DNA from 3 places in the Sphingomonas sp. SP2 genome. Region 2 is predicted to be linked to each of the others. Evidence: predicted binding sites of a transcription regulator. Region 2 holds the regulator's gene; each other region holds the start of a gene.
The links. The regulator LexA, encoded in region 2, represses DNA repair genes until DNA is damaged. The targets are predictions, from matches to a motif close to GTTCCNCNCTTGTTCT.
Positions count from the first base shown of each region.

Region 1: the regulator LexA is predicted to act here: its motif matches at 879-894, upstream of uvrA (excinuclease ABC subunit UvrA).
Region 3: the regulator LexA is predicted to act here: its motif matches at 1,122-1,137, upstream of AC4GYU_RS02575 (ImuA family protein).

Region 1 covers NZ_JBZFLD010000002.1:312,400-314,659, reverse strand. The annotation lists gene uvrA (excinuclease ABC subunit UvrA) at 1-867, opposite strand, end outside; gene AC4GYU_RS12175 (GMC family oxidoreductase) at 1,017-2,260, opposite strand, start outside.
Region 2 covers NZ_JBZFLD010000001.1:1,565,467-1,567,726, reverse strand. The annotation lists gene AC4GYU_RS08045 (peptidylprolyl isomerase) at 1-381, shown strand, start outside; gene AC4GYU_RS08040 (anthranilate synthase component II) at 426-992, shown strand; gene lexA (transcriptional repressor LexA) at 1,052-1,708, shown strand; gene AC4GYU_RS08030 (PRC-barrel domain-containing protein) at 1,970-2,260, shown strand, end outside.
Region 3 covers NZ_JBZFLD010000001.1:496,537-498,796, reverse strand. The annotation lists gene fumC (class II fumarate hydratase) at 1-397, shown strand, start outside; gene AC4GYU_RS02580 (DUF305 domain-containing protein) at 549-1,073, shown strand; gene AC4GYU_RS02575 (ImuA family protein) at 1,240-1,905, shown strand; gene AC4GYU_RS02570 (Y-family DNA polymerase) at 1,829-2,260, shown strand, end outside.

The sequences.
Region 1 (2,260 bases), on a different contig from region 2:
GATGGTGAAGCCCGAGACGGGGCAGGCGAACTTCTCGGAGAAGGTGATGCGGCCCGGGGGCGCGTTGGTCGCGAGGACCGCGCGGTCGGCGGCCTTGTGGAGGACCTCGGCGACGCCGGTGTTCTCGGCGCCCGGGGGGTCGGCGGGCGGATCGGCGGGGTCGAGATAGGCGAGGCCCTCGGCGAGCTTCAGCGCGGTCTCGAAGCTGTCGGCGAGGCGAGTCTGGAGGCCGTCGCGCACCACGATGCGGTCGACCACCACCTCGATGTCATGCTTGTACTTCTTGTCGAGGGCGGGGGCCTCGTCGATCTCGTAGAAGGTGCCGTCGATGCGGACGCGGGTGAAGCCCGCCTTCTGCCACTCGAGCATCTCCTTGCGGTATTCGCCCTTGCGGCCGCGGACGACGGGGGCGAGCAGATAGTGGCGGCTGCCCTCGGGGAGGGTCATGACGCGGTCGACCATCTGGCTGACCTGCTGCGCCTGGATGGGTTCGCCGGTGGCGGGCGAATAGGGAATGCCGACCCGCGCCCAGAGGAGGCGCATATAGTCGTAGATTTCGGTCACGGTGGCGACGGTCGAGCGCGGATTGCGGCTGGTCGTCTTCTGCTCGATCGAGATGGCGGGCGAGAGGCCGTCGATATGCTCGACATCGGGCTTCTGCATCATCTCGAGGAACTGGCGGGCATAGGCCGAGAGCGACTCCACGTAGCGGCGCTGGCCTTCCGCATAGATGGTGTCGAAGGCGAGGCTCGACTTGCCCGAGCCCGAGAGGCCGGTGATCACCGTCAGCTGGTCGCGGGGAATCGCGACGTCCACGCCCTTGAGGTTATGTTCGCGCGCGCCCTTGACGGTGATGTGAGTCAGCATGGAGGGAGTTTGTTCCGTTTTCGTTCTAGAGGCAATCCCTGTCCCGGCAAGGCGCGGGTCGAGCGGGACGGCGTGAAGGGGCGAGATGGGAACGAACGCGCGCGAAGGCAAGGCGGCTCCATGGTCGTGCCGGCCGTCGCAGCCTTGCGCTAAGCTACGGAGAGCGCGGGCTTTTCGCGGATGAGGTCGGCCGCCTTCTCGGCAATCATGATGGTCGGGGCATTGGTATTACCGCTGACCAGGCGGGGCATGATCGAGGCATCGACGACGCGCAGGGCCTCGAGACCCACGACCCGGAGTTGGGGATCGACCACGGCGCCCGCGCCGCGGCCCATCGCGCAGGTCCCGACCGGATGGTAGATGGTCGTCCCGCTGGCCCGGGCGAAGGCGAGGAGGTCGGCGTCGCTCCGGATGTCCGGACCGGGGCTCGTCTCATGGTCGATGTAGGCGGCGACGGGATCGGTGGCGGCGAGCCGGCGGCCGAACTTCAATCCGGCGACGATCACGTCGCGGTCGAGCGGATCGGCGAGATAATTGGGGCGGATCGCCGGATGCTCGGCCGGGTCGGCGGAGCGGAGGTGGACCGAGCCACGCGATTCCGGGCGCAGCTGGCAAGGCGCGATGGTGAGCCCCGGCTCCTTCTCGAGCTCCATCACCTGCTCGTTGGCGAGCTTGTCCGAATCCATCGTCGCCGGGAGGATGTGGAACTGGAGGTCGGGCCCGGCGAGGTCGGGGCGCGAGCGGGTGAAGATGCCGACATGCGCCGCCGACAGAGTGAGGAGGCCGCGGCGGTGGAGGAGGTAGCGGCCGACCTCGCGCAGCAGCCGGGGGCCGCGGGCGAGTTCATTGACTGACAGGGTGCCGCGTTTCAGCCGATAGGTCTCGCCGACGACAAAATGGTCCTGGAGGTTCTCGCCGACCCCGGCCAGCGGGTGGACGACGGGGATCCCGAGCTGCTGGAGGCGCTCGGGCTGGCCGATGCCCGACAGTTCGAGCAGCTGGGGCGAATTGATTGCGCCGCCGCAGACGATCACCTCGCGCCGGGCGCGGACGGTGCGGGGCGTGCCGCGATGGTCATATCCGACGCCGGTCGCGCGGCCGTCGGCGACCATGATCCGACGGGCGAGCGCATGGGTGACGACCGCGAGATTGGGGCGGCCCATGGCGGGGTGCAGGTAGGCGACCGCGGCCGAGCAGCGCTTGCCGTCGCGGATGTTAACCTGGAACCAGCTCACCCCTTCCTGCTCGGGCCCGTTGCAGTCGCGCCTGGGCAGGCCGAGCGCCTCGGCGGCGCGGATCACGGCTTCGCTGACGGGGTGGCTGTCGGCAGGGTCGGCGACGTGGAGCGGGCCGCCCGTGGCATGGTCGTCCGACGCGCCATTGGCCTGGTGCT
Region 2 (2,260 bases):
GCCCTGGCTGCCCTGAAGCAGGCCGGCGTCCGTCCGCCCGAGGCCATCGACCTTCGCCGCGGCGCTCTCGCGCAGTTCGCGCAGCAGGGCCAGGAAGTGCCGCCGCCGCTGCGGATCTTCTTCACCCTCGCGCCGGGCAAGGCGCAGCGCGCCGCCGGTCCGTCGGGCATCTATCTCGTCAAGGTGGACCGAATCGTCCCGGGCAATGCCGCGACCAATCCGACGCTGATCGCGCAGGAACTGACCGGCCTGCAGCGCAGCGCAAGCGAGGAGCTTGCCCTGCAGTGGCTTACCGCCGCGCAGAAGGAGCTGAAGGTCAGCCGCAACGAGGATGCGATCAAGGCGGCTCGCCAGCGCATCCTTGGTGCGCCCGCCAGCTGATCGCGGGAGCGGATTGAGGCGAGGCTGGGACGGATAGGTCGGCGATGATCCGCCTGCTCGTCATCGACAATGTCGACAGCTTCACCTTCACTCTCGTTGATTATCTGCGCCAGCTCGGCGCCGAGGTGGCGGTACGCCGCTCCGACGCGCTGACGGTCGCGGAGGCGATGAGCTTCCCCGGCCCGCTCCTCGTCAGCCCGGGCCCGGGCCATCCCGTGGATGCGGGCATTTCGGTGCCCATTGCCGCGGCCTGCATCGCGGCGGCCAAGCCCCTGCTCGGCGTCTGCCTCGGGCACCAGGCGATCGCGCTCGCCGCCGGCGCCGCGGTGGTGCGGGCCGACCCGGTGCATGGCAAGACCGACGCCATCGCCCATGATGGAAGCGGCATATTCGCCGGACTTCCGAGCCCGCTCTCCATGACCCGCTATCACAGCCTCGTCGCGACCGGCCTGCCCGAGGCTCTTGTTGCCAATGCCACCGGAGGCGACGGGACGATCCAGGGGCTTCGCCACGCCGCCGCGCCCGTGCACGGGGTCCAGTTCCATCCCGAGAGCGTTGCGAGCGCGCACGGCCTCGGCCTGCTCGCGAACTTCCTTGCTACGGCCACTTGACGGCCCCCGAAACGTTCCTTACTCGTTCCCCGTCTGTTCACTTGAAGGCTGCCGGGCCCATGCTGACCTCGAAGCAACGCGAACTTCTTACCTATATCGATCAGCGCCTGAAGGCGTCGGGCGTGTCGCCAAGCTTCGACGAGATGCGCGAGGCGCTCGACCTTAAGAGCAAGTCGGGGGTTCACCGCCTGATTTCGGCGCTCGAGGAGCGGCAGTTCATTCGCCGCCTGCCCAATCGCGCGCGTGCGCTCGAAGTGGTTCGCCTGCCCGAAGCGGTCGGCGGCCCGGCCCCTGCCCCGGCTCCGTCCGCGCGTCCGGTGGTCCCGGCCAACGACACGATCGAGCTTCCGCTCGCCGGGCGCATCGCGGCGGGTACACCGATTGAGGCGCTGCAGGGCTCGGACAGCTTTCCCGTTCCCGCGGCTTTGCTCGGCCCGGGCGAACATTATGCGCTCGAGGTGTCGGGCGATTCGATGGTCGACGAGGGCATCCTCGATGGCGACTATGTGCTGATCCGCAAGTCGGAGACCGCGCGCGAGGGCGAGATCGTGGTCGCGCTGATCGACGATGCCGAGGCGACGCTGAAGACCTTCCGCCGCGAAGGACAGATGGTCCGGCTCGATCCCGCCAATCGCAGCCACGAACCGCAGCGCTACGATCCGCGCCGGGTGAAGATCCAGGGCAAGCTCGCGGGACTGATCCGCCGCTATCACTGATGCAGGGGCGCCTCCCTTCGCGGGAAGGGGGAAGCGGCGGCTGGCTGACGAAGGGCTGAGCGCGCGCGCCATCCCGTCGCCGCAGCGAAGGCGGGGACCTCTGATAGAGGCCGCGGGTGCCTTGAGGTCTCCGCTTTCGCCGGGGCGACCGACGATCCCAATCTCAAACTCGCCAATCTGTATCGCGCCCGCGCCGGACCGCTCGACCGGCATGGAACGTGCCCGCCCTCCCCGGCTTTCTTGCCAGAGGAGGAGAAGACCATGGCTTACGACCACTATCGCGATCACGACCTGCGGTCCCGCGACGAAGGCCGTTTTCAAGACGACCGCTTTTCCGAAGACCGCGAATCCGACCGCGGCTTCTTCCGCTCGGGCCGCGATGACCGCGATCTCGCCAGCCGTCGCGGTTCTCAGCGCGACGATCGCCGCGCCCCCATTCCTACCGACGAGACCCGCGACCTCATCGCCTCGCGCAAGGTCGAAGGGACCGCGGTCTATGGACGCGACGGGAATCGTCTCGGCACGATCAAGACGTTGATGATCGACAAGGTC
Region 3 (2,260 bases), 1.1 Mb from region 2:
GAGCCTGACGATGGTCTGCGCGCAGGTCATCGGCAACGGCCAGGCGGTCACCGTTGGCGGCCTCCAGGGTCATTTCGAACTGAACGTCTTCATGCCGCTGATCGGCTCGAACGTGCTTCGCTCGGTCGAGCTGCTGTCGGTGTCCATGGTCAGCTTCGCCGAACGTTGCGTCGAGGGCACCGAGGCCAATGAGGAGCATATCGCCGAGCTGGTTGGCCGCAGCCTGATGCTGGTGACCGCGCTGGCGCCCGAGATCGGCTACGACAATGCCGCCGCGATCGCCAAGCATGCGCACAAGAAGCGCCTGACGCTGAAGGAAGCCGGGCTCGAGCTGGGGCTGGTGGACGCCGAGACGTTCGACCGGGTGGTTCGTCCCGAGGCGATGATCGGACGCTGATCTCAAGGCGTCGTTACCCTAGGCGATCTTTATCCGTCACCCCGAGGGATCGTTCATTCGTCACCCCGGGCTTGACCCGGGGTCCAGCTTCTTCCTTCTTGGCTTGGCCGGACCGAGCAGCGGGATCCCGGCTCAAGGCCGGGATGACGTGATGCGTAAGATTGTCTTTCTCTCCGCACTGCTCCTCGCCGGCTGCGCGACGCAGAAGCCCGATCCCAATTCCATGAGTGGCCGGCCTGCTCGGTCGGCACCGCCGCTGCCGAAGCCCGACGTCGAGGTGCCGACCGCGGCGACTTACCTGGCGCGAGCCGCATCCTACGACCAGCTGGTGATCCGGGCGGCACAGGTGCCGATCCTGGATGGGAATGCGGCATTCGATGGTTTGCCGCAGTCGTTGGCCGAAGAGCATCGTGGGTTGGCCGGACAATTGTCGATGGCTGGCCGCCGGCTCAATCTGCTGCCCGCCGCGACCTTGCTTCCCAATCACCGGGTCTGGTTGGACGAGTTCGCCTCCGCGCCTTCGCAGGCCGCTTACCTCCGGCTGATGCGCAAGGTACACCAGAACAGCTATGCAATGCACGCCGCTTATGGAGCCCGCGGCGACAGCCCCACCTTGCGCCTGGTCGCCCGTAATGCCGCGGACGTCGAACGCCGCCACTTTGCCCTGTTCCACTAGGGGCCGCTGAGTCGCCCCGTTGACTCCGTTCGCGGACTCGCGCGAATAAGAACAAAAGAAGAACAATAGCGTTGCGAGTCGTGTGGATCGAGGTCTTCACCTGGTCGCCGGCGGCGGGAGCCGTGCGGCTGAAGAAGGGCTGTTCCCCGGCGAAGGCCGGGGTCCAGTGCCTCCTTCGGCTGCGCTGGGAACTGCTCCAGCAGCCACTGGGCTCCGGCTTTCTCCGGAGAACAATGCGGCCATCCTCTCCGAACTCTTCGCCGCCTCGCCGCGCGATGCGGGCTGGACCGGCTTCGTGCTCGGCCAGCTCGACCCCGCGCGGCCCCTGCTCTGGGTGCAGGAGCGAATGGCGATCCGCGAGGGCGGGCGGGTCCATGCGGCGGGGCTGGGGGCGATCGGCCGTGGCCTCATCCATGTCGAGGCGCGCGACGCCAAAGCGGCCCTGTGGGCGATGGAGGAGGGCCTCCGATGTCCGGCCTTAAGCGGGGTGATCGGCGAATTGTGGGGCGACCCGCAAGCGCTCGACTTCACCGCGACGCGGCGACTGGCGGTGGCGGCGGAACGGAGCGGGGTCGCCTGCTGGCTGGTCCGGCTGCAGGGCCAAGCCAACCTCAGCGGCGCGCGCGAGCGCTGGCGGCTGGGAAGCGCGCCGAGCCTTGCCCATCCGTTCGACCCCAAGGCGCCCGGAGCCCCACGCTGGCAGGCCGAACTGTTCCGCTCGCGTCGGCGGCTGCCGGGCACGTGGGTGGTCGGCGATGATGCGCCGGATCTGCTCCCTGTGGCTGCCGAACCTGGCGATCGAGCGGTGGGCCAATGGCAGCGACGCGCCTGACGACGCGCTCGCCCGCCCGCTGGTCCTGACGGTCGAGGGACGGCACGGCCAGCTCATCCATGCGGCGACCCCGGCCGCGGCGGCGCGCGGGGCGCGGCCGGGCGGACGGCTGGCCGACGCCCGCGCGCTCGACCCCGGCCTCGAGGCCGAGCCGGCCGATCTCGCGGGCGAGGCGGCCTGGCTCAGGACCGCGGCGCGCTGGGCGCAGCGCTGGTCGCCCCTGGTCGAGATCGACGGCGAGCATGGCCTACGCCTCGACGTCGGCGGGGTCGCGCACCTGTTCGGCGGCGAGGACAGGCTGATCGCCGACATGGAGGCGCGCTTCGCGGCCATGGGGATCGGGGCGCGGGCCGCG